2 regions of the Deinococcus grandis genome follow, and region 2 is predicted to be linked to the other one. Evidence: riboswitches for the same ligand, from Rfam matches in the RefSeq annotation. Region 2 holds a riboswitch; the other holds the start of a gene.
What was found. Region 2 has a riboswitch for cyclic di-GMP ahead of DEIGR_RS15090 (hypothetical protein). Riboswitches for the same ligand answer to the same signal wherever they lie in the genome.
Positions count from the first base shown of each region.

Region 1: it holds a riboswitch for cyclic di-GMP, as region 2 does, so the genes downstream of both, DEIGR_RS07780 (glycoside hydrolase family 16 protein) here and DEIGR_RS15090 (hypothetical protein) in region 2, are expected to answer to the same signal.

Region 1 is NZ_BCMS01000001.1:1,565,198-1,579,762, forward strand. Features, by position in the region: gene DEIGR_RS07745 (AI-2E family transporter) at 1-691, shown strand, start outside; gene typA (translational GTPase TypA) at 829-2,610, shown strand; gene DEIGR_RS07755 (hypothetical protein) at 2,742-3,260, shown strand; gene DEIGR_RS07760 (beta-N-acetylhexosaminidase) at 3,324-5,357, opposite strand; gene DEIGR_RS07765 (ABC transporter substrate-binding protein) at 5,428-6,666, opposite strand; gene DEIGR_RS07770 (N-acetylmannosamine-6-phosphate 2-epimerase) at 6,941-7,627, opposite strand; gene DEIGR_RS07775 (glycoside hydrolase family 3 N-terminal domain-containing protein) at 7,715-9,193, shown strand; gene DEIGR_RS07780 (glycoside hydrolase family 16 protein) at 9,473-10,243, opposite strand; cyclic di-GMP riboswitch class I at 10,256-10,330, opposite strand; gene DEIGR_RS07785 (glycoside hydrolase family 26 protein) at 10,460-11,425, opposite strand; cyclic di-GMP riboswitch class II at 11,617-11,703, shown strand; gene DEIGR_RS07790 (glycosyltransferase) at 11,711-12,970, shown strand; gene DEIGR_RS07795 (hypothetical protein) at 12,970-13,557, shown strand; gene DEIGR_RS07800 (DegV family protein) at 13,767-14,565, opposite strand, start outside.
Region 2 is NZ_BCMS01000001.1:3,147,036-3,161,600, reverse strand. Features, by position in the region: gene argH (argininosuccinate lyase) at 1-1,268, shown strand, start outside; gene DEIGR_RS15115 (GNAT family N-acetyltransferase) at 1,324-1,809, shown strand; gene DEIGR_RS15110 (GNAT family N-acetyltransferase) at 1,951-2,400, shown strand; gene DEIGR_RS15105 (N-acetyltransferase) at 2,486-3,013, shown strand; gene DEIGR_RS15100 (hypothetical protein) at 3,085-4,749, shown strand; gene carA (glutamine-hydrolyzing carbamoyl-phosphate synthase small subunit) at 4,824-6,008, shown strand; cyclic di-GMP riboswitch class II at 6,141-6,226, shown strand; gene DEIGR_RS15090 (hypothetical protein) at 6,280-6,801, shown strand; gene DEIGR_RS15085 (DUF11 domain-containing protein) at 6,831-8,843, shown strand; gene DEIGR_RS15080 (DUF11 domain-containing protein) at 8,986-11,877, shown strand; gene DEIGR_RS15075 (COG1361 family protein) at 11,878-14,565, shown strand, end outside.

The DNA.
Region 1 (14,565 bases), 1.6 Mb from region 2:
CGCCCTGGCGCAGATCCTCAAGCAGACCGGCGCGTGGGGCCGCGCCACCCTCCTCGTGATGCTCGTCACCGGCTCCTGCACCGCACTGGGCTTCTACCTGCTGGGCGTGCAGAACTGGCTGGTGTTCGGCCTGCTCGCCGCGCTGGGCGAACTGGTCCCCACCATCGGCCCCATCGTCGCGACCATCCCGCCGATCCTGTTCACCCTCGCGGACGACCCGCAGAAGGCCGTGTGGGTCGCGGTGTTCGTGCTGGTGTTCCAGCAGGTCAGCGGCTTCGCCCTGAGCCCCCTGCTCGTCGGCGGCGCCGGGAACCTGCATCCCCTGAGCGTCATCGTGGGCGTCGTGCTGTTCGGTGGCGTGTTCGGGCTGGTCGGCGCGTTCCTGACCGTCCCGTTCCTGATCGTCATCAAGGCCATCTACCAGCACTTCTACCTGCGTGAAGCCCCGGACATCCCCGACGCGGTCGCCATGGCCCTGATCAGCGGCGTCGTCGAGGACCAGCTCGACCGGGAAGAGGAAGCCCGCGAGGCCGTCCGCAGGGCCCGCGCCGAGGTGCAGGAGGCCGAACTCGAACGGCAGCTGGAAGAGGGCGAACTGGACCTCGAGGCTGCGCTGGCCGCCGACGTCACCCCCGACAGGGACAGCCCCCAGGACCCGCCCGGCGGTCCATCCGCCCCGCGCGCCCCCTGATCTGCTAGAATCTACGTTTGGGTGTCCCGCCCACGCGACGTGCGGCGGGCTTTTTCATGCCTACGAGAGCAGAAGGCCGCCGGCGCGCGCACAGGCGCAGAGGGCCAACCGCTCCGACAACAAGGGAGCTGAACTACATGGAATACCGCAACATCGCCATCATCGCCCACGTCGACCACGGCAAGACCACGCTCGTCGACGGCCTGCTCAAGCAGACCCTGAAACTCGGCCACGGTGAGGAAATCGCCGAACGCGCCATGGACAGCAACGACCTCGAACGCGAACGTGGCATCACCATCCTCGCGAAAAACACCGCCGTCGAGTACAACGGCGTGAAGATCAACATCGTCGACACCCCCGGCCACGCCGACTTCGGCGGGGAAGTCGAGCGCGTCCTCGGCATGGTCGACGGCTGCCTGGTGCTCGTGGACGCCGCCGAAGGCCCCATGCCCCAGACCCGCTTCGTGCTGCGCAAGGCCATCGAACTGGGCCTCAAGCCCATCGTGGTCATCAACAAGATTGACCGCAACGACGCCCGCCCCGAAGAGGTCGTGAACCTCACCTTCGACCTGATGGCCGAACTCGGCGCGAACGACGACCAGCTGGACTTCCCGATCCTGTACGCCATCGCCCGCGAAGGCAAGGCATTCAAGGACCTGAACGAGCCCAAAGAGGACATGCACGAACTGTTCGACATGGTCCTCGAGCACATCCCCGCGCCCAAGGTCGACCTGGAAGCCCCCTTCCAGATGCTCGTCACGAACCTCGACTACAACGAGTACCTGGGCCGGATCGTGCTGGGCCGCGTCAACCGCGGCGTCGTCAAGAAGGGCGAGTTCGTCCAGCTGATGCACAAAGACGGCACCATGACCAAGACGAGGGTCGTGCAGCCCTTCACCCACATGGGCCTGCGCCGCATCGAGATCGACCAGGTCGGCGCCGGTGACATCGTCGCCCTGGCGGGCATCGAGGACGCGCAGATCGGCGAGACCGTCGCCGACCTCGCCGACCCCGAGGCGCTGCCCATCATCACCGTGGACGAACCCACCGTGAGCATGATCTTCCAGCCGAACACCAGCCCGTTTGCCGGCAAGGAAGGCAAGTACGTCACCAGCCGCCACATCAACGACCGCCTCAAGCGCGAAGTGATGACCAACGTGTCCCTGAAGGTCGAGGAAATCCGCCCCGACGAGTTCAAGGTCAGCGGCCGCGGCGAACTGCACCTCTCGATCCTCCTGGAAACCATGCGCCGCGAAGGCTACGAAGTGCAGGTCGGCGCGCCCCAGGTCATCATCCGCGAGATCGACGGCGAGAAGCACGAACCCATCGAGCACCTCGTGATCGACGTGCCCGAGAACCACTCCAGCACCGTCATCGGCGTCCTCGGCGCCCGCAAGGGCCAGATGGTCAACATGGAACCCCAGGGCACCCGCACCCGCGTGGAATTCAAGATCCCCAGCCGCGCCCTGTTCGGCTTCCGCACCCAGTTCCTGAGCATGACCCAGGGCGAAGGCATCATGAGCCACATCTTCGACGGGTACGCCCCGTGGGCCGGTGAACTCAAGACCCGCCAGAACGGCTCGCTGGTCAGCATGGAAGACGGCGTCGCGTTCGCGTACTCCATCTGGAAACTCCAGGACCGCGGCAGCTTCTTCATCGACGCCGGTCAGGACGTGTACGTCGGCATGATCGTCGGCGAGAACGCCCGCGAGCAGGACATGAACGTGAACGTCTGCAAGAACAAGAAGCTCACGAACGTCCGCTCCAGCGGCGCCGACGAGGCCCTGACCCTGATCCCCCCCAAGCGCATGAGCCTGGAAGACGCCCTGGAGTACATCAGCGAGGACGAACTCGTCGAACTGACCCCCCAGAGCATCCGCCTGCGCAAGAAAGTCCTGAACCCCAGCTTCCGCAAGTAAACTCCGGAACGCGCCGCGCCCCCTCCCTGACCGGAGGGGGTGTTGCCTTTGGCCTTGTCCCGGCCCTCACCGCCCTCACGCCCTGCCCGCCCTACACTCGGGCAATCCAGCGTGACCAGGAGGTGCCCCCCGTGAACTCCACCACCGTCCCCCGACCTCGCCCGTTGCCCCTGGCCGCCATGACGCTCGCCGCTCTGACCCTCGCCACCCTGCTGGGCGCCTGCTCGCTGGGCCGCGACGACCGCTCTGCCGACATCACCCAGGCAGCCGCCGACATCGCCCTGCGCGACGCCATGACCGCCAGCGCCCGCGCCGTCCAGGGCGCCGACCTGAAGGCCGACGCCCGCTGGTTCACCTGCCCGGGCGGCATCGGATCCCGCTACAGCGGCGGCGGCGTCATGACCTCACCCCCGGGCGACCGGGCAGACCAGCTGGCCGCCATCCGGGACGCCGTCCTGGCCGCCGGATTCCAGGACGCGACGCAGGTCGACGGGTACGTCACCGCCCAGCGGGACGACGTGGACGTCAGCATCCGCTTCCGCCTGCCCGACGGGTCGTGGACGTTCAGCGTCCTCACCCGCTGCCACACCTACGGCGGGAAGGACCGCGCGCGCGTGAAATCCAGCGATCGCCACGTCATCCTGCCCTGACAGAGGAGGGCGCCCGCGATCACTGCCGGTGAGGCCGGTGGCCGCGGGCGTCACGGGTGAGCGTCAGTCGCCCAGGACCGTCAGGCCCAGCAGGGCGGGGTTGGCGTTGCCGCTCGCGCTGACCAGCGTGACGGAGCGGATAGCCTGATCGGGTTTGGGATTCACCCATTCGAGGACGGGCACGGCGACGTTCAGGCCCTCGCCGGTCACGCCGTTCCAGCCGGGGGCGGGGATCATGCTGGTGGGCGCGGTGTCGGTCCAGGCGCGGATGTGCCGCCCGTACTCCAGCGGCTGCGTGATCCGGCTGCCGTCGGCGTACTCGATCTCGTACTGGCCGACCTTCTCGCGGTTCGTGGCGGCGGGCCAGCCGGTGGCGTGCAGGAACGCGATGGCGCGGGCCTTGCGGTTCAGGTCCACCGTGGCGCGCTCGGGCAGGGCCTTGACGCTGGCGCGGCTGCCGCGCAGCATCACGGCGCCCCGCACGTCGAACAGGTACGCGCCTAAGCGCTGCACGCCGGGCCGCAGGTTGCGCAGGTCGATGTCCCGGCCCTTGCCGATCCAGCCGCTGCCGTCGTCGTCCGCCAGGGCGCGCGTCACGACAGGGGAGAGGTCCACCGTCGCGCCCGCTTCCGCACGGTACGGGGTGGGCTGGTAGAGGTCGCGGTAGCGGAGTTCCGCGTCCTTCACGGGCGGCGCGGCCGGATTCCAGAACGCACTGGCGGCCCGGACGAACGGCGTGCCCTGGTCGGCGTTCCCGTCCCAGATGCTGGGGTTCCCGAAGTACCCGGTCCAGCGGGTCTGGATCATGCCCTGCGCGCCGAGACTCGCGGCGGCCTGTGCGTGCCCTTCGGCGTTGCCCGGGTCGGACCAGCTGGCCCCGAAGGTCGGGAAGCCCAGCTTCTGGATGGTGCCCAGCATGGAGAAGCTGTTCCCCGGCGCGTAGTTCCAGTAGGCCACCTGAAGATCTTTCGGCAGGCGGGCGGGCAGCGTGCCGATCACGGCGTCCGCGAAGGCAGTGTCGTGCCAGATCATGCTGTCCACGCCCAGCCCCTTCAGGTACCCGTGCAGCTTCACGACATCGTTCACGAACAGCGTCTCGAACCCCAGGGCCCTGCCGTTCTCGCGGGCGGGGAAGCGGTCGCGGTTACGCACCTCGTCGTGCCCCAGGTGAACGACCTTCGGCCCGAAGACCTCCACGGCCTCCTTCAGGATCGGGAGGATCACGCGGTCGTACGTGGCGGGGTTCAGCGTGTCGTACGCCCAGGGATTCTGGCTGTCCGGGTCCTGCCGCAGGTCGAGGTTCTTCCCGCCGTAGAACATCCAGCCGGCGTGCGACAGCGTCTCGATCAGCGGGATGACCTCCAGGCCGTAGCTGCGGGCCAGGTCCGCCACGCGCCGCGCCTCGGCCTTGCTGGCCCCGCCGGGGTGCGCGAAGCCCCCCGCCTTCGCCGTGTCCCACTGCACGTAGTTGCTCATGACGAGCACCGCGTTGAACTTCAGGGCGGCCAGCATGGGGATCAGGGCGTCGTTCACGCCCCTGCTGTACTGGTCGAGGTAGATCATCGCCACGCGCTGGCGCAGGGCAGACGCGTCGGTGATGCGGGCGTAGCGCAGCCCGGCGGGCGTCAGGAGCTGCCGCAGGGTCTGCGCGCCCAGGTACGCGCCGCGCGCGTCCGCGCCCACCACGAACGCGCCCCCGTCATCCACCCACAGCGCGTAGGCTTCCGCTCCGCCCGGCGTCAGGCCCGCCGCCTTCGCGCGGGCGGCCAGATCGGCGTCGGCCAGCGTGCCGATCACGATGCCCTTCCCGCCCGTCGGGGCGTCGGCCAGCGTGAGGCCCAGCCGCGTCTTCCACTCGGCGCGCAGGTCCCGCGCGGCCCAGCCCAGCTCCGGCGCCGTCCCCACCACGCGCACGCCCAGCCCGCCCAGGGGCAGCGTGCCGTTCGGGAAGGTCGCCGCCTTCGGCTGCGGGACGAGCGCCGCGAAGGGCGTCTGCACGCGCGCCTCCGCCGCCGGGGTGAGGGTCACGGGCGTCGCCGCCGCGCCCAGGCTCAGGCTGATCATCAGGGCCCCCAGGCCCAGCATTCGCTGCTTCATGTGTCCTCCGAAAGGGCAAGGAGGCGGGCGCCACCAGTCCGCGCGCCGCCTCCCGCTCCCTGCACCTCGATTACAGGCTGGCGTTCCAGGCCTTCACGATGTCGTCCAGCGCCTGCTTGGCGCTCTTCTGTCCGGCCATCGCCGCCTCGACGTTGTCCTTGAACACCTTGTTCAGCTTGCTGGCGTCCGGGTACACCAGCGTCAGGTCCTTGGCGCGCTTGAGTTCCGTGGACGCCACGAGGCGGCCCTGGCTGACGGCGTCCGCGCCGCCCTGCTTGAAGAACTTGTCGCCGCTGGCCTTCACGGTGCTGGGGAACGTCGTCTTCGTGACCTTGCTGAACTGCAGCTGGTTCACGTCGTTCGTCAGGAACAGCGCGAGCTTCTGCGCCAGCGCCTTGTCACGCACGCCCTTGGGCACCATGAAGCCCATCAGGCCGGTGTGGATGACGTTCCCGGCGATGTTGATCGGGTACGGCGCCACGCGCGTCTGATCGAAGATCGCCTTGTTGTCGTTCTGCACGCGCAGGATGAACTGCGGACCCGTGATCAGCATGCCCAGCTTCCCGGCCGAGTACAGCTCGGTGGCGGCCGTGAACCCGCGGCGCATGGTGTCCTCGGGGATGTAGCCCTTCTTGTACAGGTCCACGTACGTCTGCAGCAGCTTGACGTGCTCGGCGCTGTTGAACACGGCCTTGCTGCCGCTCTTGTCCAGGATGGGCAGCCCCGCCTCCTGGAACATGTACAGCATGTTGATCCCGTTGATGTTCGGCATGAAGCCGTACATGCCGGTCTTGTCCTTGATCTGTTTCGCGGCGGCGATCAGCGTCTGGATGGTGCGGGGCGGGTTGGCAGGGTCCAGGCCGGCCTTGCGGAAGATCTCGGTGTTGTACGCCACGACCTTCGGCGACCAGTACCACGGCACGCCCATGACCTTCCCGTCGTACGTGAAGGTGTTCAGGGGGCTGGCGAAGTACAGTTTCTTCTGCGCGGCGCTCAGGTCGAGCTGCTCGATGGCGCCCTGCTGGACCAGTTTCACGGTCATGTCGCTGCTGAGGTTCACGGCGGCCGGCGGGCGACCTGCGGCCACGGACGCGAGCAGTTTCTGCTCCATGGCGGTGGCGGGCACGTCCACCCACTTGAGTTCCACGGTGGGGTTTTCCTTCTCGAACTGCGCGACCAGGCGGTTCATCTCGTCGTTGAACAGCGGCGCGAGGCTGATCGTCCAGAATTCCAGCTGGGTCTTCTGCGCGTGGGCGGCCCCGCCGAGCATCGCGGCGGTGATCAGGGTGGTGAGGGCGCGGTATTTCATGCTTGAACTCCTGGGGTGCGGCGCGCCGGGCGGCGCTGGGTGGACTCCGGCGGGGGAACTTGAGAAGGATGTGCGCCGAATGTAGCGGTTTTCCGCCCGGCCCGTCTGAGAACCTGAGCGTGCCCCTCTCATACGGACTCCGATTGAATGGCTTGTAAAGCCGTTCAATCCGAGCGGAGCGAGTGGGAGCGAAACGGGTTCCGGGCGTGGAGTTGACAACCCGGTGCTGTCCCGGGTTGTCAACGAAACAAACGGAACCCGTATCACCGGGTCGTCAGCTTGACCGGTCGCCCGCCACCCCGAGTGCCTGCGCGAACCAGCGCGTCACGTGATCCGGGCGGGTGATCGCGCTGCCCACCACCACCGCGTGCGCGCCGGTCGCCAGCGCCTGCGCGGCCAGTTCCGGCGTGTTCAGTCGTCCCTCCGCGATGAACGGTAGCCCCGCCCCGGACAGGGCGCGCATCAGCGTGAAGTCCGGCCCGGTCTGCTGCGGGCTGTGGGGTGTGTACCCGCTCATGGTGGTGCCCACGATGTCCGCGCCTGCCGCGTACGCCGCCTGCGCCTCCGCCAGCGTGCTCACGTCCGCCATTGCCAGCGCCCCGCAGGCGTGCGCCTCGGCGAGCAGGTCCGCCACCGGGAAGGGGCGGGGCAGGTCCGTGCCGTCGAAGGCCACGACGTCTGCCCCCGCCTGGGCCACCGCGCGCACCTCCTGCGGCGTCGCGGTGATGTACACCGGCGAGCCCGGCTGCGCCTGCTTCGTCAGCCCGATCAGCGGCACGTCCGTCAGGGCCCGCACCGCCCGGATGTCCTCCGGACTGCGCAGCCGCAGACCCCGGGCGCCGCCCAGCAGCGCCGCGCGGCTCATGGCCGCGATGATGCCCGTGTCCCGCATGGGGCTGCCGTCGTCCGCCTGCACACTCACGATCAGGGCGCCCCGCAGGCGCGATAGCACGTCATTCACGCCGCCCAGGGTAGCGGACCGGCGCGGCGAACTGGTGCGCGCCACCTCCGCGCGCGTCCGGGCAGGCGCTGGCGTAGGCTGGGCGGCGTGAGCCCAACCCCGAACGGCCCCCTGTCCGGCGGCGCGCTGGTGATGGTGGACATCCCCGGCCCCACCCTGGACGACGACACCGCCGCGTACCTGCGCCGTCACGGCATCCGCAGCGTGTGCCTGTTCCGCAAGAACGTGGAGTCCGAGGCGCAACTGGCGGCCCTGTGCGCGGACCTGCGCGCCGTGATGGGCGAGCACGCCCTGATCGCCCTGGACCACGAGGGCGGCGCGATCCTGCGCCCCACCTTCTGGCCGTTCGCGCCAGCTGCCATGAGTCTGGGCGCCGCGGGCGACGAGGTGCTGACGGCGGACGTGAATGCCGCCCTGGCGCGGCAGCTGCGGCGCGTGGGCATCAACTGGAACTTCGCGCCCGTGCTGGACGTGAACGTGAACCCCGCCAACCCCGTGATCGGCGAGCGGGCCTTCGGCGCCAACGTGGAGCTGGTCACCCGCATGGGCCGCGCCGCACTGGCAGGGCACGACCGGGCCGGCGTCGCCGCGTGCGTGAAGCACTTCCCCGGACACGGGGACACCAGCCTGGACAGCCACCTCGCGCTGCCCCGCGTGGACAAACCCAGGAACGACCTGGAGGCCGGGGAGTTCGCCCCGTTCCGCGACCTGCTGCCCGTCACGCCCGCCATGATGACCGCGCACATCATCTACCCGGCGCTGGACCCCGCGCGGCCCGCCACGCTGTCCCGCGCGGTCCTGACCGGCCTGCTGCGCGAGGCGTGGGCCTATGACGGGGTGATCGTCACGGACTCCATGGGCATGAAGGCCATTGACGACCACTACGGGCGCGGCGAGGCCGGGGTGATGGCCCTCCTGGCAGGCGCGGACCTGGTCATGGCCCTCGGCCGCCGCGAGGCGCAGGAGGCGACCCTGGACGCCATCCAGGCCGCCCTCGACCGCGGCACGCTGGACGCCGCGCAGATGCAGGCCAGCGTGCGCCGACTGGAGACCCTGGCCGCCCGCTACCCCGCGCAGGCCGACGACACCCTGGACCCGCAGGCGGACGCGGCGCTGCTGGAGGGCGCCTGGGCGCGCGGCCTGAGCGCGTACCGCGACCCGGTCGCCCCGCCCTCCGGTTCACGCGTCCTGCTGGTCGCGCAGGCGAAAGTTCCCCGCGAGAACGTCAGCGAGGCCAGCGTGGACGCCCAGACCCTCGCCGACGACCTGCGCGGCGTATACGACGTGCACCTGCACGCCTTCGACGACCCGGCCGAACTCGACTGGGCCGCCCTGCGCGCCCACGGCCTCCCGGTGATCCTCGCCACCACCTCCCGCCACCGGCACGCCGCGCTGCGAGGGGTCCGCCCGGACCTGCACCTCGCGCTGTACAACCCCTACGCCGCGCTGGACGTGAACGCCCCCGCACTGCTCACCTACGGCTTCCAGGCCGAAGCACGCCGCGCCGCGCTGCGCTGGCTCGGCGGGAACCTCGCGGCGGCCGGCACGCTGCCCTTCCCGGCCTGACCCGACTGGATAGGAGGGCGCTGGCGAGGCCTCCGGGCAGCCACAGGTCAGATCGGGGTCGAACATGCATGCCGCATGTGGCACCAGTCAGATCGGTTCGCTCACTGGACCCCTCCTGGCGCGGGCAGGTCATACCGGATTCAAGTGATTCCACATCATTCGGAGTCGCCCGGTGGCCCCCTCACCCTTCCGTCGCTTCGCGCCTCCCTCCCTCTCCCACAGGGGGAGAGGGGACAACGGAACGCGATCACGGTGCAAGCAAGTCAATTCAATCCCGTATTAGAACGCCTCGAAGCTGATTTCGTCCACCAGCATGTGCACGGTGCCGGTCGTGGCGGTGCCGCCCCACGCGGCGCTGTCGGTGGGCCACACGTTCAGCATGATGTGTGCGGCCTGCTGCGGGACGTTCTGCGTGGTCTCCCAGACTTTCGTGCCGTTCAGGAAGTACGTGACGCGGTCGGGGCGCCACTCGTACGTCAGGGTCTGGAAGCTCTGCCCGAAGGTGACGCCGGTGGGCAGCACGCTGTAACTCTTGTTGTTCACGGTGTTCCACACGGCCGCGTTCAGGGTTCTGGGGCGGTTGCCTTCGATTTCCAGGTCGATCTCGGTGGCGCTCTCGTTCACGAAGCTGAACGCGCCGCTGATGTTCCCGCTCTGGACCTTGCCGCTGCGGGAGGGGTTGGCGCTGGTGCTGGCGGCGCGGAAGCGGTAGGTGTACCGCCCGAAGCCGAAGGTCTGTGCGCTCTGGATCTCGGCGGCGCGGGCGCACAGGCCGGTCGCGCAGGCCTGCACGTTCAGGGTGAGCAGCAGGTGGCCGCCCTTCACGCTGGCGAGCGCCGGGTCGAACCCGCCGGTCAGTCCGGGCGCCTGCCAGAAGCCGGGCCAGCTGGAGCGGATCCAGCGGGCGCTGTCCAGCGTGTCGAAGGTCTCGGTCCAGGTGGCGGCGGCGGGGCGCAGGGTGGTTCCGGTGGCCTGCGGGGTGGACAGGTCGTTGCACGCGGTGAGCCACAGGCCCAGCAGGGCGGCGGCGGCGGTTCGGTGGATGGTCATGTGGCGTCTCCCTCTGGTGGCCCGGCTGACCCTGTGGGTTCCGTGGCTTTGCGTCCCCGCCTCGCGGCGGGTTTGCCCTGAGCATCGGGATGCTCGACTGCGCTGTGAGTGTCTCCTGAAGTCTCCTTCAAACCTCTTACATGAATGCCGCTCCTGGCTGGACAGGACGGCATTCCACCCATCCGGGGGTACGCCGCCGGGTTGGTGCGGGGCTCTTCAGCGGCGCGTGCAGACGCAGCGGCGGAACGCGTCCAGGGACGCCTCGCTGGTCGTGATGCGCCAGTCCACGCGGCCGTCTTTCAGGTGGAACCAGAACGCCCGGCGGATCTGCCCGAAGCCCGGCAGGGCCGCGCACATGTCCCGGATCCACGCGGCCTTGCTGCCGCCCTGCTCCACGCTGGCCAGTTCGCCCAGCTGCACGGGTTTGTCGCCCGCCACGAGCTTCAGCTGCCGGTACGACGCGGCGAAGGTGTCGCGGAAACTCAGCCAGCGGTTCCAGGGGTTGGTGGTGCCCCAGTTGTAGCCGTCCAGGCCGACCTCGTGCACCCACTCGCCGCCCGGGTACAGCGCCCGGTACGAGCTGGGCATGTCGGGGTACAGGATGTTCGGTGTCCACACCCAGCGCACCGGGGCCTTCTCGGCGCGGAACACGTTCACGATCCGCCGCCACGCCCGCACGAAATCCGCGGGGGTGTTGCTGCGGGTCAGCTGGTACGCGCCCCAGTTGCCGTTCATCTCCGGGGCGAAGGTCAAGCGGACCGTCACGCCGCCCCGCCGGATGTCGCGCGCGAACTGCCGCAGGTACGCGTCGTGCCGTCCGGCGGCAATGTCGCGGTACGGCACGCCCCGCACGCCGGACGCGGCGCGCACGCGGGGCTGCCAGGACAGTTCCAGTTCGCGGCCCTGAGCACTCAGGGTGCGGGCGTAGGCCTGGTTGAACGGTGTGTTCCAGTCCTGGAACCAGCGGACCGCGCCGAAGCGGCACCCCAGTTTGCGTTCCAGGGTGTCCAGCACGGCGGGGCTGTCCACCGTCAGCCCGAACACCCCGCAGGAGGGGAGGGGCGCGGCGTGCGCGGACGGCAGGCCGGTCAGGGCCGCGATCAGAATCCACTCATGAAGGGCGCGTGGGCGGAACGGTGTGCGTCTGGCCGGACGGCAGGCGGTTGGGGTGACGGCAGGCATGCACCGCGCATGATGGCAGCGTTCTGGACGGGCTGCACCGATGCCCCCGTCCGGGCCCCCTCTGCCTGTAGGTCCGCTTAACGCTGGCCCAGCGTGCCCCAAAGGTGATGTTCATGGCCCGTCAGTAACGGGCGATTAACGTGTGGTGCGTAGGGTATGGCCGAGGGTCCCCGGACCCCGACCCACCCCACACAATGCCGGGAGGCAACGATACTCGTCTTCGAATCGGTCACCTCATGAGACGAGTGGAGCCAGTGGTGAGACCGCCCCGAGGGAGGCCTCACCATGTCTATTCCTGTCGCTTTGCCGTCCACACTGCTGGGCTGGGTGCTGCTGATCATCGTCACCCTGCTGCTCCTCAAGGCCGTCCTGACGGTCACGCTGGCCTTCGCGCACGCCCGCACCGCCGCCCGCCGACGCGCCCGCGCCCAGGGCGCCCCGCTGCCCGGCGTGAGCGTCATGATCGCCGCGTACAACGAGGAGGTCGGCATCGCCGACACCCTGCGCTCCGTGCTCGCCCAGCAGGGCCCGGCATTGCAGGTGCTCGTCGTGGACGACGGCTCGACCGACGCCACCGCCGCCATCGCCGAGGACTTCGCCCGCACCGACCCGCGCGTCACGGTGCTGCGCAAACCCAACGGCGGCAAGGCCAGCGCCCTGAACCTCGCCGCGGACCACCTGACCTACCCGGTCGCGGTCAGCGTGGACGCCGACTCCGCACTGGCCCCCGGCACGCTGGCCGCCCTGGCCCGGCACTTCCACGACCCACGCGTGGGCGCGGTCGCCGGGGACGTGCGCGTCGCCGGGCCGGTCACGTCCCTGACGCAGATGCAGAACCTGGAGTACAGCGTCGGCCAGCAGATGGAAAAACGCGCGCAGGACATGCTCGGCGCCGTCAGTGTCGTGCCCGGCGCCGCCGGGGCGTTCCGCAGCGACCTGATCCGCCGCCTGCGCTACAGCCACGACACCATCACCGAGGACATGGACCTGACCGTCGCCATCGCCGCCGAAGGCTACGAGGTGCGCTTCGAACCCGGCGCCCTGAGCTACACCGAACCGCCCGTGGATCTACGCAGCCTGTGGCGCCAGCGGATGCGCTGGATGTACGGCACCTTCCAGGTCATGGGCAAGTACCGCCACCTGATCATGAACCCCAGGGGCGGCCGCCTGGGCTGGCTGACGCTGCCGTACGTGCTCGTCTACGGCCTGACCCTGGGTGGCGCAGGACCCATCTTCGACCTCGCCGCGCTGGCCCTGCTGACGCAGCACATGAACGACGCGCTGCTGCCCCTGCTGCTGAACGTCGGCGCGGACGTCGCCGTGGCCGCCGCCGCCCTGCTGCTGGGCCGCCAGTCCCTGCGGCCCCTGCTGATCACCCCCACCCAGCGGCTATTCCTGCGGCCCTTCGTGTCTCTGGTCGTCGTCATGACCTGCGTGACGTTCCTGCGCCGCCGGAACGTCCAGTGGAACAAACTGCCCCGCGTGGGCCTGCGCCTGCCCGGCGCCGCCCCCACCCGCGAGCCCCTGCCGCAGGCGGGCGACTGATGAGCGGCCCGGACCGCCCACGGCCCGCCCGCCGGACCGCGCTGCTCTGCGCCGGACTGGCCGCCGTCGCCCTGAGCGTGCTGGCCACCGCCGGGTCCGCCACGCCCAGTCCGGCACCGTCAAATCAGACGGCGTCCAGTGGCCCGGCCGCCGCTGCCCCCGCCCCCGGGAGCGTGCTGGCCACCCGCACCGTCACCCGCGACGCCCGCACACCCGGCGGCGAGATCGCCGGGCAGGTCACGGTCACCGTGCAGCTCGTGCGTGACGGGGCGGAGGTCCAGGCCCGCGCGACCTTCCAGTCCACCCTGCCCGGCCCGGCCGTCGCCACCGGCACGCTGCGCCTGCTGGACGGGCGCGGCAGCGAGGTCACCCGCAGCAACCCGCGCCAGACGGCCGCCCTGGACCCCGGCAGCACCCCGGTCCTCGTGACGCCCCGCAGTCCCCTGGCCGACCACGCCGGGGCCGCGTGCGTGGACGCCACCCTGAACGTCTGGAGCGGCCCGCAGGCCCCAGGCCCGGACGCCCGGGTGCGCAGCGGCCCGGCACTGGAACCCACCGTGTTCACCGTCCAGGTCTGCCACGCCTGAACGCGCACCGGCGCGGCCGGATGACGCGGGGGGACCCCTCACCCTGCCGTCGCGACCCACACAAATGCGAGTCCCATGCAGGGAGAGGGGAGAACGGGACTCACTCGTGTCGGAAGCAGGTCACGGTCATCCTGTTTCGCAGCGCGGGGCAGCGCCCGCCAGGACTCGATTCCCGGCGGGCGCTGCCCCGCGTCCTCGACGCCGGGCGGTCAGCGGTCCCAGGGCCACGCGCCGGGCGCGGCGGCCAGGCCCAGGGCGCGCGGGCCGACGTGGACACTCAGGACCGGGTTCACGCCGGTCCGGTCGGACCACACGATGGGGTGGCGCGCCGCGAGCTGCGTCAGGGCCGTGTCGGCGTCCTCGGGGTGATCGCCGAACAGCAGGCCCACGCGCAGCGGGGTGCCCTCGCCGAAGCGGCGGGTGACCTGTTCGGTCAGCGCCTGGATCGCGCCGCGGTACGAACGGGCCCGCGCGGCGTTCGTGTACGTCCCGGCGGCCTTGTCCACGGTCACGACGGGTTTGAGGTTCAGCAGGCCGCCCACGGCCGCCTGCACGCGCCCTATCCGGCCGCCGCGGCGCAGGTACTCCAGCGTCTCGATGGTGAAGTACAGTTCCGTCTCGGCGTGTACGGCGCGCAGCCACTCGCGGGCCTCGGCGACGCTCAGGCCGCGCTGCGCGGCGGTGACGGCGGCGTGGACCTGGAAGGCCAGGGCGGCGCTCAGCGTGCCGCTGTCGTGCAGCGTCACCTGCGGCCCACCCTCCAGGAGCTGCCGGGCCTGATCGGCGGAGTTGTGGCTGCCGCTCAGGGCGGCGCTGGTGGTCACGGCCAGCACCTCGGGCGTGCCGGGGGCCTGCATGGCGGTCATCCAGTCCTGCGGGGTGGGCTGGGCGCTGGTGGGGTGGGTGGGGTTGGTCTGGAGCTGCCGGTACAGGTCCTCGCGGGTGATCTCGGTCATGCGGTAGGTGGTGCTGCCGAAGTTCACGGCGAACGGCGCGACCGGCACCTCG
Region 2 (14,565 bases):
TGGCGCACGTGGCGATGCTGGGGCAGGTCGGGATTCTGACCGCCGACGAGGTCGCGCAGATCACGGACGGGTTGAACGCCGTGCTGGCGGACATCCGCGCGGGGAATTTCGAGTGGCGTCTTGACCGCGAGGACGTTCACATGAACGTGGAGGCGGCCCTGCGTGACCGGATCGGGCCGGTGGCGGGGAAGTTGCACACGGCCCGCAGCCGCAACGATCAGGTGGCGGTGGATTTCCGGCTGTTCACGAAGGAAGCCGCGCTGGACCTGGCCGAGAAGACCCGCGCCCTGCGCGCGGTGATGCTGGCGGAGGCCGGGAAGTACCTGGAATCCGAGGTGATCCTGCCGGGCTACACGCACCTTCAGGTGGCGCAGCCGATCCTGCTGAGTCACTGGTTCATGGCGTACGTGGCGATGCTGGAGCGTGACGAGGGCCGTTTCCGGGACGCCGCCGAGCGGATGGACGAGTCGCCACTGGGCAGCTCGGCGCTGGCGGGGACGCCCTGGCCGGTGGACCGGCACGCGACGGCTTCGGCCCTGGGCTTCGCGCGGCCCACCGCGAACAGCCTGGACGGGGTGGGCAGCCGGGACTTCGCGCTGGAGTTCCTGTCGGCCTGCGCGATCCTGTCGGCGCACCTGTCGCGCCTGTCGGAGGAATTGATCCTGTACTCCACGTTCGAGTTCGGCTTCATCACCCTGCCGGATTCCCACACGACGGGATCGTCGATCATGCCGCAGAAGAAGAACCCGGACGTGTCCGAACTCGCGCGCGGCAAGGCGGGCCGCGTGTTCGGGAACCTGATGGGCCTGCTGACGGTCGTGAAGGGCACGCCCCTGGCGTACAACAAGGACCTCCAGGAGGACAAGGAGGGCGTGTTCGACTCCTACGACACCCTGAGCATCGTGCTGCGCCTGTACGCCGAGATGATGCCGAAGACCGTCTGGCACGCCGACGTGACCCGCGCCGCCGCCGCGCGCGGCTACAGCACGGCCACCGACGTCGCGGACTTCCTGGCCCGCCAGGGCGTCCCGTTCCGCGAGGCGCACGAGGTCGTCGGCGGACTGGTCGGCGTCGCCAGCCGCAGCGGGCGGCAGCTGTGGGACCTCACGGATGCGGAACTGCGCGCCGCGCACCCCCTCCTGAACGCGGAGGTCGCGCAGTCCCTGACCGTCGAGGAGAGCGTCCGTGGGCGCGCCAGCTTCGGCGGGACCGCCCCGCACCGCGTCCGTGAGGCCATCGAGCAGGCCAGGACGCGCCTGAACTCCTGACTCCCGATTCCGTTCCGTCCCCCCACCCTCTGTCCCGGTCCCCCTGGAGGAACCCATGACCCTGACTGACATGCACGTGAAACTTCGTCAGGCCGCCCCGGCGGACCTGCCCATCGTCCTGGACCTCCTGACCCGCTGCGGGCTGCACACCAGCAGCGTGGACCTGGGGGCCGGTACGTACTGGATCGCGGATCTGGACGGCGTGCCCGGCGGCTGCATCGGCCTGGAGCACGGCCAGGGCGTGAGCCTGATCCGTTCGACGGCGGTGGTGCCCGAGGCGCGCGGTCAGGGCCTGGGCCGCGCGCTGGTCCGCTCGGCGCTGACGCACGCGAGCCTGCGCGGGGACCGCACGGTGTTCCTGTTCAGCTCGGAAGCCGGGGATTACTGGGCGCGTTTCGGCTTTCAGCCGTCCAGCGCGGCGGACGTGGCGGGCGCGCTGCCGGACGTGCCGCAGGTCAGGAGCGGCCTGAGCAAGGGCTGGATCGACGAGGAACTCGTGTGGCGGCTGGACCTGCCGCAGCCCGAGGTGACGCAGGGGTGAAGACTTTCAGCCTGCCCTCTGCGCGCCTGCTCCTGTGGCAGTGCTTCCACGCGGCCTTGCGCTATGCTGTCGCCACGCAACACCCGTGTCGACCTGCGGTCACCGTGACCGCCGAGCTTTCTTTCATTGAAGGAGCAGCGCATGACCGATTCCGTGCACGTTCGAATGGCGACCCCCGAAGACAAGGACACCGTGACCCGCGTGTTTCACGACGCGGGCCTGGACACCGAGGCGGCCCTCGCGGGCGGCACCACGTACTGGGTGCTGGAGCGGGGCGGGCAGCCGATCGGCGCGATCGGCCTGGAGCACGGCGATGGGGCCTCGCTGCTGCGCGGCGCGGCCGTGCTGCCCGAGGCGCGCGGTGGTGGGCTGGGGCGGCGGCTGGTCATGAGCGCCGTGGAGTACGCGCAGGGCCGCGGGGACCGCGCGATCTACATGTTCAGCCGGGGCGGCGACTGGAGCACGTTCGGCTTCACGCAGGTGCCGCTGGCGGTCGTGATGGGCGAACTGCCCGACGCGCCGCAGGTGCAGGCCTACCGGTCGCGCGGCGAGCGGCCCGGCGGCACCACCTGGATGCGCACCCTGGGCTAAGGGGTGTGGGCAGTGGGCAGTGGGGTGTGGGAAAAGGCCGACAACCCACATCCCACACCCCACAACCGCCCCGTCAGGGGCAGAAATGACGCTCTCCCTGGATTCCATCGCGGTGCCGGACATCCACCCGGAAGCGCCGCTGTCGTTCCGTAAGGCGCGGCTGTCGGATATCGACGCGATTCATGAGCTGATCGGGTACTGGGCGGCGCGCGGGCTGATGCTCGTGCGGTCCAAGGCGCTGCTCGCCGAGACGATCCGTGACTTCCATCTGGTGCTGGCCGAGCCGCACGAGGGGCGGCCCGGCGGGCTGGGCGGCGTGTGCGGCCTGCACATGCTCGCGCCGGATCTGGCCGAGGTGCGCGGGCTGGCGATCCACCCGAACATGCAGGGGCGCGGCCTGGGGAAACAACTGGTGGCGGCGTGCGAGGCGGAGGCCCGCGCGATCGACCTGCCCGCGCTGTTCGCGTGGACGTACCAGCAGGGCTTCTTCGAGAAGTGCGGCTTCACCCGCATCGAGAAGACGAACCTGCACCCGAAGGTCTGGAGTGAATGCCAGCGCTGCGCGTTCTTCGAGAACTGCAACGAGATCGCCATGTACCGGGAGCTGCGGTGACCGGACGGGCAGCCGGGACACCACCGCAGGTGAGGCACCACCCATCCGGGGGGGGAGGTAGGCTCGGGGGCGTGACTCGCTTCCTGCCCGCCCTGACCGTCTCCGCCCTCCTGACCGCCGGTGCCGCCCAGGCGCAGACCGTCCGGCCCCTGGCCGAGGGCCTGCCCGCCGGGGCGCTGCTGACCCTGGAAACGCATGGCGCCGCGCCTGCGTTCAAACGGTTCTTCGGCGCGGCGGACCGCCTGCTGAGCAGCACCGACCTGGGTGAGGACAGCGGCAGCATGCTGGGGGTGGCGCAGGCGGTGCTGGGCGACTCGCTGGGCCGCGAGGGGATCGCCGGGGTGTTCAGCGTGCAGGGGAAGAAGGGGGCCTTCGAGCCCGCGCTGCTGGCCGTGACCCGCTCGGGCGCCCTGACGGACGAGATGCTCGGCGAGCTGCTGCCCGAGAAACCCGGCGCGCGGGTGGGCCGCTACACCTTCTCCCGCGTGGACGGCGCGTTCGTGGGCACCTCGAACGGCCTGACGTACGTCTCCAGCGACAAGGCCCTCCTGATGGCGTACCTGGGCCGCCTGAGCGGCAAGGCCGCCCCGACCCTGGCGGCGTCCGCGCCGTATGCGGCGGCGCAGCGCGCGGCGGGCACGCAGGAACTCGGCGTGTACGCGAACTTCAGCGCCGCCGCGAAGGTCATCCGCTCGCAGCTGGCGCAGGTCATGCTGCCCCGCCTGCTCTCCCCGGTCGTGGACGCCCTGGACACCCTGGGCCAGTTCGCGGGTGGCCTGACCACCACGGCGGGTGGCTGGACGACCGCCAGCGCGCAGGTGGTGAATCAGGCGGGCAAGGACAGGCCGCTGGCGCGCATCCTGCTGGACACCACCGACTTCGGCGTGCAGAGGGTGATTCCCGCCAGTGCCGAGGCCGTGCAGGCGACCGCCTGCCACCCGGACACCGGCGCCTACCTGGGCCGCTGGCTGACCCGCGTGGACCTGCTCGAACCGTTCGGGTTCCTGACCGACAGCCAGCTGGCCAGTCACCTGGAGCAGGCCGGGCGCTACCTGGGGCACGAGTGCGCGCAGGTGACGCTGGCGGGCGGATTGAAGGCGGGCCTGAATCAGGAGGATCCGCTGGCCGGGCTGGCAACCATGGTGTCGTACCAGCGGGTCACGGACCGCGCGGCGGCCGACGCGCACCTGCCCGGGTACGCCCGAAGCGTGAACGACGCGCTGGACGGCCTGCGCGGCACCGTGACGTCCCTGACGAAGACCGGCATGGACACCCTGATGGACGACGCCATGGCCGACGTGGACACCCGCGCCCTGATGCTCGGCGCGGGCATGGCCGGGGCCAGCGAGGGCCTGGACGAGGTGCTGGCCGGACTGAAGATGGTGTACGCCTTCCGGGGCGACTACCTGATCACCGCCTTCAGCCAGGAGGCGCTGGACGCTGCGCTGGCCGAGGGGCCGGTGCTGGCGGACGACGCGGCGTTCCGCGCGGCAGGTCTGAGCATGCAGGGCTCGGGCGGCTGGTCGTACCAGCCCAACCCGGCGGACCTGAAGGCGCAGGACCTCGCCGGGATGCTGCCCAGGGAACTGAGCGGCGACAGGGCCCTGAGCGGCCTGTTCGCCGGGGCCATGACGGGCGCGGCGGACCTCATCAACCGATTTGACGGAACGACCTCACAGCGCTCCGTTTCGGGGAATGTCATTATCGGCAAGGCGAGCGTGCGCTACCGCTGGTGACCCCCCGGGGGACCACGGTGCCGCGTAGAGCTGAGCCATGAAACGCGTCCAGCGAGGCGCGAATGGAGGACAGCATGATCAGGAAAGAACGGGCCATCCTGGCTCTGGAAGACGGCACCGTGTACCGCGGGTACGCGTTCGGGCACCGCGGCGAGACCGTGGGCGAGGTGGTGTTCAACACCTCCATGACCGGGTACCAGGAGATCATGACCGATCCCTCGTACAACGGGCAGATCGTGACCATCACGTACACGCACGTCGGGAACTACGGCGTGGCGATCTACGACATGGAGAGCAACAAACCCTACGTGCGCGGCTTCATCAGCCGTGAGTTCAGCGGCGAGTACTCCAACCACCGCGCGCAGCAGTCCCTGGAAGCCTTCATGCAGCAGTACGGCGTGGTGAGCATCCAGGGCATCGACACGCGCGCGCTGGTGCGGCGCCTGCGCACGGGCGGCGTGGTCAAGGGCGTCATCGCGCACCGCAGCTTCACGCACCCGGAGGATCCGTACGGCGAGTTCACGCCCGCCGAGGAAGCCGTGTACGTGGGGCGCGCCCGTGACCATCAGGACATTGACGGCCACGACATGACGCGCGAGGTCACGACCGCGCTGCCCTACGCGTTCCCCACCCTGCGGCACGGCAAGCGCGTGGTCCTGATGGACTTCGGGATCAAGCACACCATCATCGAGCGGCTGGCCGAGGTCGGCATCGAGCCGATCGTGGTGCCCGCCCACACCACCCCCGCGCAGATCATGGCGCTGCAACCGCACGGCCTGTTCCTGAGCAACGGCCCCGGCGACCCGGCCCCGCTGGAGTACGCGCACAAGACCGCCTGGGAACTCATGGGACTGCTGCCCACCTTCGGCATCTGCCTCGGGCACCAGATCCTGGGCCTCGCGGCAGGTGGGAAGACCTTCAAGATGAAGTTCGGCCACCGCGGCGGCAACCAGCCCGTGAAGAACCTGCTGACCGGCAACGTGGAGATCACCAGCCAGAACCACGGGTACGCGGTGGACATCGACTCGATCCCCAACGGGGCGTTCGTGCCCACCCACATCAACCTGAACGACGGCACCCTGGAGGGCATGGCGCACAGCCGCTACCCGGTGTTTTCCGTGCAGTACCACCCGGAAGCCAGCCCCGGCCCGCACGACAGCCGCTACCTGTTCGACCGCTTCATTGAGGAGATCGACGCCTTCGATGGGGGCAACGGTACCCCCATTGTGAAAGCCAGCGCCGGACGTCTGGGGGTTTGACAATCCCCCGCTGGGACAACATGATGGACGGGATGCGCAGGTGAGAAATTTCATATTGTTCGCGCGGTCAGTGACAAGCGTGTGAACACGGTGAAGTGAGACCAGCATCCTCGGGGACGGTCCCCGGGCCAGCAGCTGTTCCGGAGCAATGAATCATCTGGCGCATACGGGCGCCTCAGCCAGATGAGGAGCGAGTGGCGCGACCGACAGAACGGTGGGAGTGATCCCCCCAGCTGTCGGTCACTTTTTTTGCCCCCGGAGGTCCCCCGGAGTGAAGCGTCTGATTCCGCCCCTGTTCCTCGCCCTCACGCTGGCCCAGGCCCAGCAGGCCACGCCCCCGGCCGCGCCGACCGCGCCGCAGAACGTCACCTTCACCCTCACGCAGGATCTCGTCAAACGCAGCGCGGACAGCAGCGGCAAGGTCACCGAGACCATCATCGCCGCGCCCAGGACCGTCCTGCCCGGCGACATCCTGCGCGAGGAAGTCACGCTGCGCAACGTCTCCGGCCGCCGCCTGGGCCAGCTGAACGTCACCGTTCCCGTCCCGCGCGGCACCGAGTTCAGCGTGCTCACCACCCCCGCCGGGGAACGCTGGACGGTCACGTACTCCACCGACAGCGGCAAGACCTTCAGCGCCCAGCCCAGACGGACCGTCACCACCACCGAGAACGGCCGGCAGGTCACGCGTCAGGTCCCCATCCCGACCAGCAGCTACACCACCGTCCGCTGGACCGTCACCAGCCTCACCCCGGACGAGACGCTGAAGTTCAGCTTCCGCGTGAAAGTCAAGTAACACCCCTGCCCCCCACCCGGAGGATGCCCATGAAGAAACACTGGACCCTGACCGCCCTGATCGCCCTCACCGCCGGAGCCGCGCACGCCGCGACGGAGGCGGGAACGGTCATCACCAACACCGCCGAGATCGTCTTCACCCCCGAAGGCAGCACGACCCCCACCCCCGTCGAGTCAAACAAGGTCACGACCACCGTGCTGCCGGTGCCCAGCTTCACGATCGTGAAGAACGACGGCAGCGCCGACGTCACTACCCCCGACTACAGCAAGCCCGGCCAGACCGCCACCGCCCGCCCCGGTGACACCGTGGTCTTCCCCTACACCCTGACGAACACCGGGAACGTCCCCAACGAGTCCTACGTCCTGACCAACACCCCCGACCCGACCGCCGCTGTGAAGACCCCCGGCAGCGTGACGTACTACCCCGCCAGTGCCGACACCAACAATGACGGCACCCTGAGCCCGGCCGAGATCGCCGCCGCCACGCCCATCACCACCATCACCGGCGTGAAACCGGACCAGTCCGTCAAGTTCTTCCAGGTGTACACGGTGCCCACCACCGCCACCAACGCCGACAAGTACGGCGCCGACCCCAGCGGCACCCGCCAGGACAACCCGGCCTTCAACAACGACCCCAGCGTCCCGCGCGACGCCAACAACTCCAACGTCACGACCGTGGACCGCAAGGACGCCACCCTCATCGGGCCGAAGGCCGACCCGGACGGCAACGGCAATCCCGTCACCGCCCCCTACGCCAGCCCCGAGGGCGTGCTGATCACCCCCAGCGCCAGCGACACGCAGACCGCGCATGCCACCACCAGCACCACCACGATCACCTTCACGAACACCGTCCAGAACACCGGCAACCGCGCCGACGTGTTCGACATCACCACCGCGCCGGCGGGCTTCCCCACCGGGACGATCGTGACGCTGCTCAAGCCTGACGGGACCCCCCTGACCGACACCGACGGGGACGGCGTGCCCGACGTGGGCAGCCTGGCCCCCGGCGCGACCGCCGACATTCTGGTCAAGGTGACCTTCCCCGCGGGCAGTGCCCCCACGGCGCCCGGCACGCTGCCCACCGTGACGGTCACGAGCACCAGCAGCAACGACCCCAGCAAGAAGGACGACACGAAGGACATCGTGAACCTGCCCGGCCTGTCCTTCGGGAACCCCACCCCCACCCCCGGCGGCGACCCCACCATCCCCGGCACGCCCGAGGCGGGCCAGCCCGGCAGCCCCACCAGCCCGATCCTGCCGCCCAGCACCTGCACGGCGGGCAGCCCGGCCATCCGCTCCACGGTCGCCCTGGAGATCGCCAACCTGGGCAGCGCACCCGACACCTTCGACGTGAGCGGCGTTGCGGCCATCAAACTGACCGACGGCACCACCCAGAACGTCGCCGTGCAGTACTTCAGGGACACCAACGGCAACAGGGCCCTGGACACGGGTGAGCTCGCCCTGACCGACACCAACGGCAACGGCATTCCCGACACCGGCGCGCTGGCCCCCGGCGCAGAGCTGAAACTGATCGCCGCCGTGGACGTGCCCTGCGCCGCCGCCGCGCAGACCATCACCCTGAACCAGACCGCCAAGTCCCCCACGACCGGCGTGACTGTGCCCGACACGAACGACACCATCCTGGTCGGCAAGACCCCGGTCGCCGCGCCCAGCAAGACCGTCGACAAGGCTGAAGCCAAGCCCGGCGAGCAGCTGACGTACACCATCATCGGGAAGAACACCAGCAACGCCAACGTCACGAAGGCGTTCATCAAGGACACCCTGCCCGCCAACACCAGCTTCAGCACCACGCGTCCTGCCCCTGCACTCCAGGACAGCGTCGAGGCCTTCAGCACCGCAGCGGGCACCATCCTGTACTCCACCAACGGCACCACCTGGAGTGCAGCCAAGATCACGACCCTGGCCACCGGCGGCACCGTGTATGCCGGGGTGGACACCAACGGCAACGGCACCATCGATACCGGCGACATTCTGGCCCCTGGGGAGAGCATCACGCTCATCTTCAAGGTCACGGTTAACTGACCGTCCCCGGCGCGCCCGCCCCGATTGCGCGGGCGCGCCCCACCGGGCAGGGGAGACCCCCGGCCACACCTTTTTTCCTCCCCTGTCCCGCCCACAACAGCAGAAACCACCTTCACCGATCCCCCTCATTCCGGGAGGCCCCGTGCGAACCCCCTCACTTCCCTCCGCAGCACTGAAGCTGCTGGCCCGCCTGACCCTGGCGCTGCCTCCGGCGCTGCTCGGCGCGGCCCACGCCGCCGGTACCCCCGCCGGTACCGTCATCCAGAACACGGCGACCCTGGAATTCACGCCGCCCGGCGAGCCGCCCGTGCGCGTGCCCACCCCGCCGGTCACGACGACCGTGCAGGCGGTGTGCTCGGTCAGCGCCCTGCCGAACGGCACGGTCGCGCAGCCCGGGCAGAGCGCGGCGCTGCTGCCCGGCGAGCGCACCACCTTCCGGTACGTGGTCACGAACACCGGCAACGCCGCGAACACCCTGAACCTCGGCGTGCGGCCCGACGTGGCGTCGCAGTTCACGCCCGGCGACCTGAGCGTGCACCGCGACGCGAACGGCAACGGCCAGATCGACCCGGACGAGGCGGCCCTGACCAGCCTGAACCTGGCCGCCGACGCGGGCGCCACGCTGCTCGTGCGCGCGACCACGCAGGCCAGCGACCGCGGCGCGGCCTACCCCAACCTGCTCGTCCGCTGCGGCAGCAACGTGCGCGGCCTGGACGGCGAGACCGACGAGGACAACGTCGCGCGCCTGACCGTGGGCGACCCGCCCGCCCTGACGCTGGAGAAGACCTTCACGCCCGCCACGCTGCGCCCCGGCGACGAGACGACCGTCACCCTGACCGCCCGCAACGCGGGCAACGGCCCGTCGCGCGCCGTGACCGTCACGGACATCCTGAACACCCCAGAACTGCAGGACTTCGTGTTCGTGAGCGGCAGCGTCCGCCTGAGCGGCAGCGCCGCCCCGGCCGCCACGGCCGAGTACAGCGCCGACGGGCAGGCGTGGCAGGCCACCGAGACCAGCCCCGTCGCGGGCATCCGTGCCCGCGTGGACAGCCTCGCGCCCGGCGCGACCCTCACCCTGACCTTCCGCCTGCGCAGCCCCGAGGCCACCGGCACGCGCCGCAACGTCGCGCAGCTGCGCAGCGGGGACATCAGCGTGGACGCCCCCGCCGACGTCACCCTGCGCTACCAGCCGCTGATCGCGCTGGGCCCCCTCGGCAACCCCCAGGCGCTGCCCGGCGGCGAACTCAGCAGCGACGACCTGCAGCGCAAGGCCAACGCGCTGCTGAACACCGAGGTCTGCTTCCCGCACACCGCGCAGAACCTCGGGGACCGCACCGACACCCTCACGGTCAGCGGCCGCGTCGAGACCGGCGAGGGCACCCTCCGCTTCACGGAACGCGACGGGACGCCCATCACCGAACCTTTCCGCACGGACCTCGCGCCGCAGGGCACGAAGGACTTCAATGCCTGCTACGTGCCCACCCGGGCGAACGTCAGCTCCGCCGCCGAGGCCTTCCGAGCCGTCCTGACCGCCACGAGCAGCCGCGGCGCCGCCGACAACCTGACCGTGGACGTCCTGACCACCGTCGCGCCCCTGACCCTGAACCCCGTCAAGAGCGGCGACGTCAGCGGACTGGTGGAACCGGGGCAGCTGCTCACGTACCACCTGCGACTCACGAACACCCAGAGCTTCCCCCTGACCGACGTCGTCGTGCGCGACTCGCTGCGCAACCTGCTGGTGTTCGACGCCAGCGGCACCCTGATCCGCACCGACCTGCTGGACTTCGTCAGCGCCGACCAGGGCGGCACCCTGGAGGGCGAGACGGTCGTGTGGCGCCTGACCCGCCTGGACCCCGGGCAGAGCTTCGACCTGACCCTGCAGGTCCGCGTGCCGCAGGGCACCCCGGACGGCGCGCGCGCCGTGAACGTCTTCACGGTGAGCAGCGGCGAACTGCCCGACCCCGTCCCCAGCAACCCGGTCGTGAACGGCGTGTTCCGCAGCGGCAACCTGACCCTGGTCAAGACCAGCAGCCCCGCCGTGGTCGCCTACGGGCAGACCATCACGTACACCTTCACCGTCACGAACCGCAGCGCGACCGGCGTCCTGGACGCCATCAAGGTGCAGGACACCCTGCCCACCGGCCTGACCTACGTGGAGGGCAGCAGCCTCCTGAACGGCACCGAGATCACCCCGGTCGTCACGGGCCGCACGTACGTCTGGGAGATCCCCGGCCTGGCGCCCGGCGCGAGCGCCGTGATCACCTTCGACGCGGTCGTCACGCCCGACGCCGGCACGCAGATCCGCAACAGCGCCATCGCCACCGCCGTCAGCAACAACGGCGAGACCCAGACGCCGCCCAGCAGCGCCGTGAACACCATTGACCCGCTGATCTTCGGGCGCAACACCGCCGATCTGGTCGGGTACGTGTTCCAGGACGTGAACCGCAACGGCATCTACGACCGCGCCGTGGACCGCCCGGTCCTGAACGCCCGCGTGATCCTTGCCGGTGGCCGCGCCGCGCTGACCGACGCGCAGGGCCGCTACCACTTCCGGAACCTCATGGAGGGCGAGGCGGCGCTGCGACTCGATCCGAACAGCGTCGCGCACGCGCCCCTGAGCGTCCCGCAGGACGCCGGACGGCCCGGCAGCCGCCTGATCTACGTGCGGAACCTGACCAGCGCCGACTTCCCGCTGGCGCCCGACGCCGGGGACATCGCGGTCGTGCGCGACACCACCTTGCGCGTGACGAGCACCCTGCCGCTGCAGACGCCGCAGACCCTGACTGTCCGCAAGCAGGTGTTCGAGCAGGAGCCCGGCGTGTACCTCGTGCAGCTGACCCTGGGCGCCAGCACCGACCTGAGCGGCGTGGAACTGAACGACCCCCTGCCCCAGGGCGCCGAACTGCTCGACGGACAGCACGCCCTGACCTTCACCACCCTCCCCGGCGGCGAGCGCGTCCTGACCTACCGCTTCCGCTGGGCTGGGGATCTCAAGGGCGCCGTGACCGACCCGGCCGCCCGCTGGAGGTACTGAGTGAAACGCGCCATCACCACCCTGACCGCGGCCCTGCTGGGAACGGCCGCCGCGCAGGACATCGCCACCTCGCTTCCCCTGACCTCGGTCGGCGACCGGCTCATGTGGACGGTCGGCGATCAGGACCTGCGACTGGTCGTGGGCCTCAGTTCGCGTGTGCAGCTGGACGTGTACGGCGCGCAGTTCGACCCGGCCGACTACCGCACGCCCGACCAGTACGGCGACGAGAACTACGACCCCGCCCCCAAACTCCCGGTCGGCAGCACCTTCACGCTGCTCGGCGCGGACGGGCAGGTCATCCGGCAGCAGGAATTCGGGCAGGGCGCGCAGGACTGGCAGACCTTCCTGAACAGCGACCTGAAAGCCGGGACGTACACCCTGCGCGTGCGCACCCAGGGCAACGGCAAGAACACCTTCGCGCTGCGCCTGACGTCCGTCAGCGCCGCCGTCGAGGCCGATCACCTGAACGTCACGGTGCGCAGCAACGACTGGGTGCCCGCCCTGAACGTGTACAACCCCGGCGGGCCCATGAGCATCCGCATGTACGACGGGGACGGCCCGGGCGAACTGCAGGGCGAAGTCCGCGACGCGCAGGGCAACGCCTACCCCGTCAAGGTCAGCGGACAGCTGCAGTGGGACGAGATCAAGGTCCCCGAGGACCAGGGCAACTACACCCTGTACCTGCGCCAGCCGCCCAAGACCTTCCAGTGGTCGAACTCGGTGGGGTTCGAACTCAGCACCGGCCCGATCCAGATCGTCACGGCCGACACCACCGGCAAGCTGGACATCCGGGCCGAACTGGTCCTCCCGGACGAGACGCTGCCTACCCAGGCGACCGTCACGGTGGGTGAACAGACCTACGCGGTCAATGGGCAGGCCGGGCCCTTCACGCTGCCCGCCCGCGAGTACCCCGTACAGGCCGAGCCGGTCAAGGGAGCCGAGGTCAGCGTCAACGCGCCCGCCGCGACCGTCACGAAGGGCCAGACCGCGCGCGTGGCCGTGCAGGTCAAACCCAGTCTGAACCTGAGCTTCACCGCCGACAAAGCCGAGGTCTGCGTGGGCGACGTGGTGACCTTCACCGCGCGCGCCACCACCGACTTCGAGCGGCAGACCCTGCCCGCCAGCCTGCGCGTGGCGCTCCCCGCCGGATTCGAGGCGCAGGGCGACACCAGCGTCACCGCCCGCGTGGACGCCGCCAACCCCGGCGTGCTGACCTTCGAGGCCCGCGCGGTTGCCGCCACGCAGGGCGAGGCCCGCGCCACCCTGGCCCCCTGGAACCAGAGCCAGTCGCTGGGCGTGCAGGTGCTGCCCAGCGCCACCCAGATCGAACTGCGCCGCGCGCCCCTGGCCGCCACCCTCCCCGGCGAGACCGTCACCGTGACCCTCACGCTGCGCAACACCAGCGCCGCCCCCGCCCCCTTCGAACTGACCGACCAGCCCGGCGAGACCCTGGAAGCCCTGGACCCCACCAGCTTCAGCGGCGAACTCCAGCCCGGCGAGGAGCGGACCCTCAGCTACCGCGCCCGCGTGAAGGGCGCGGGCGGCGAGCAGGGCCAGCTGAGCGCCACCCTGACGAGCAACTGCGCCACGCAGCAGGTCGTGGGCGGCACCCTGGGCGTCACCACGCCCCCGCCCCCCGCGCCCACCCCGGTCGTCACGCAGACCCGCGAGAGCACCGTCCGCATCCCCTACGACGTGCCCACCACCCGGAACGCCACGCAGGTCGTCGTGGCGCACCAGCCGCCCGCCGGGGCCAGCTACGTGCCCGGCAGCAGCCAGTTGAGCGGCCGCCCCCTGGCCGACCCGCAGGTGGGCGCCAGCGGCACACTGTACTGGACGACGCCCGGCGCGCCCCGGGGCGTCCTGACCTACCGCGTCACGCACGAGGGCAGCCTCCCGGCCCTGCAGAGCCCCACCCTGGTCGGCCGGTACGCCGGGGGACAGGTCAGCGTCCTCGTCGGCGAGGGCACCCTGGACGACCTGAGCGCCCTGCAACCCGTGACCGCCACCCAGGCGCGCGAGAACAGCGGCGCGCTGAAACTCCCGCTGGACGGCGCGGTGTACCGCGACCGCGACCGCGTGACCGTCGTCGTGGAGAGCCCCGCAGACAGCGCCGAACTGCCCCTGATCAACGGCGCGCCGGTCGACCCGGCCAGCCTGGGCCGCAGGGCGGTGGACGCCGAACGCGGCACGCAGCGCCAGGAGTTCTACGGCGTCGCGCTGCGCAGCGGCGAGAACACCCTGACCTTCGCCGGGCAGACCGTCCGCGTGAACTTGGCGGGCACGCCCGTCAGTGCCGAATTCAGCGGCCAGCAGCTCATCGCCGACGGCGTCACGCCCATCCGCGTCGGCATCCGCCTGACCGACGCCGCCGGGATCGGCACCGCCAGCGGCAACGTCACCGTGCAGGCCACCCTGGAACCCACCCAGCCCGACGCGCAGCCCCGCGTGGTCAGCTACCAGGTGAAACTGACCGACGGCGAGGGCGTCCTGGAACTCGAACCGCTCGCCGCGCCCGCCCACTTCGACGTCCGCGTGCGCCTGGGCGACCGCGTGATCAGCAAGGGCTTCGAGGCGCTGCCCAGCCGCACCCGCGTCGGCATCGGCATGCTCAGCGTCGGCGGCATCCTGAGCGGCAGCGGCGTCGCCGCCGGGGAAGCCCGCGCGCAGGGCTACCTGGAAACGCCC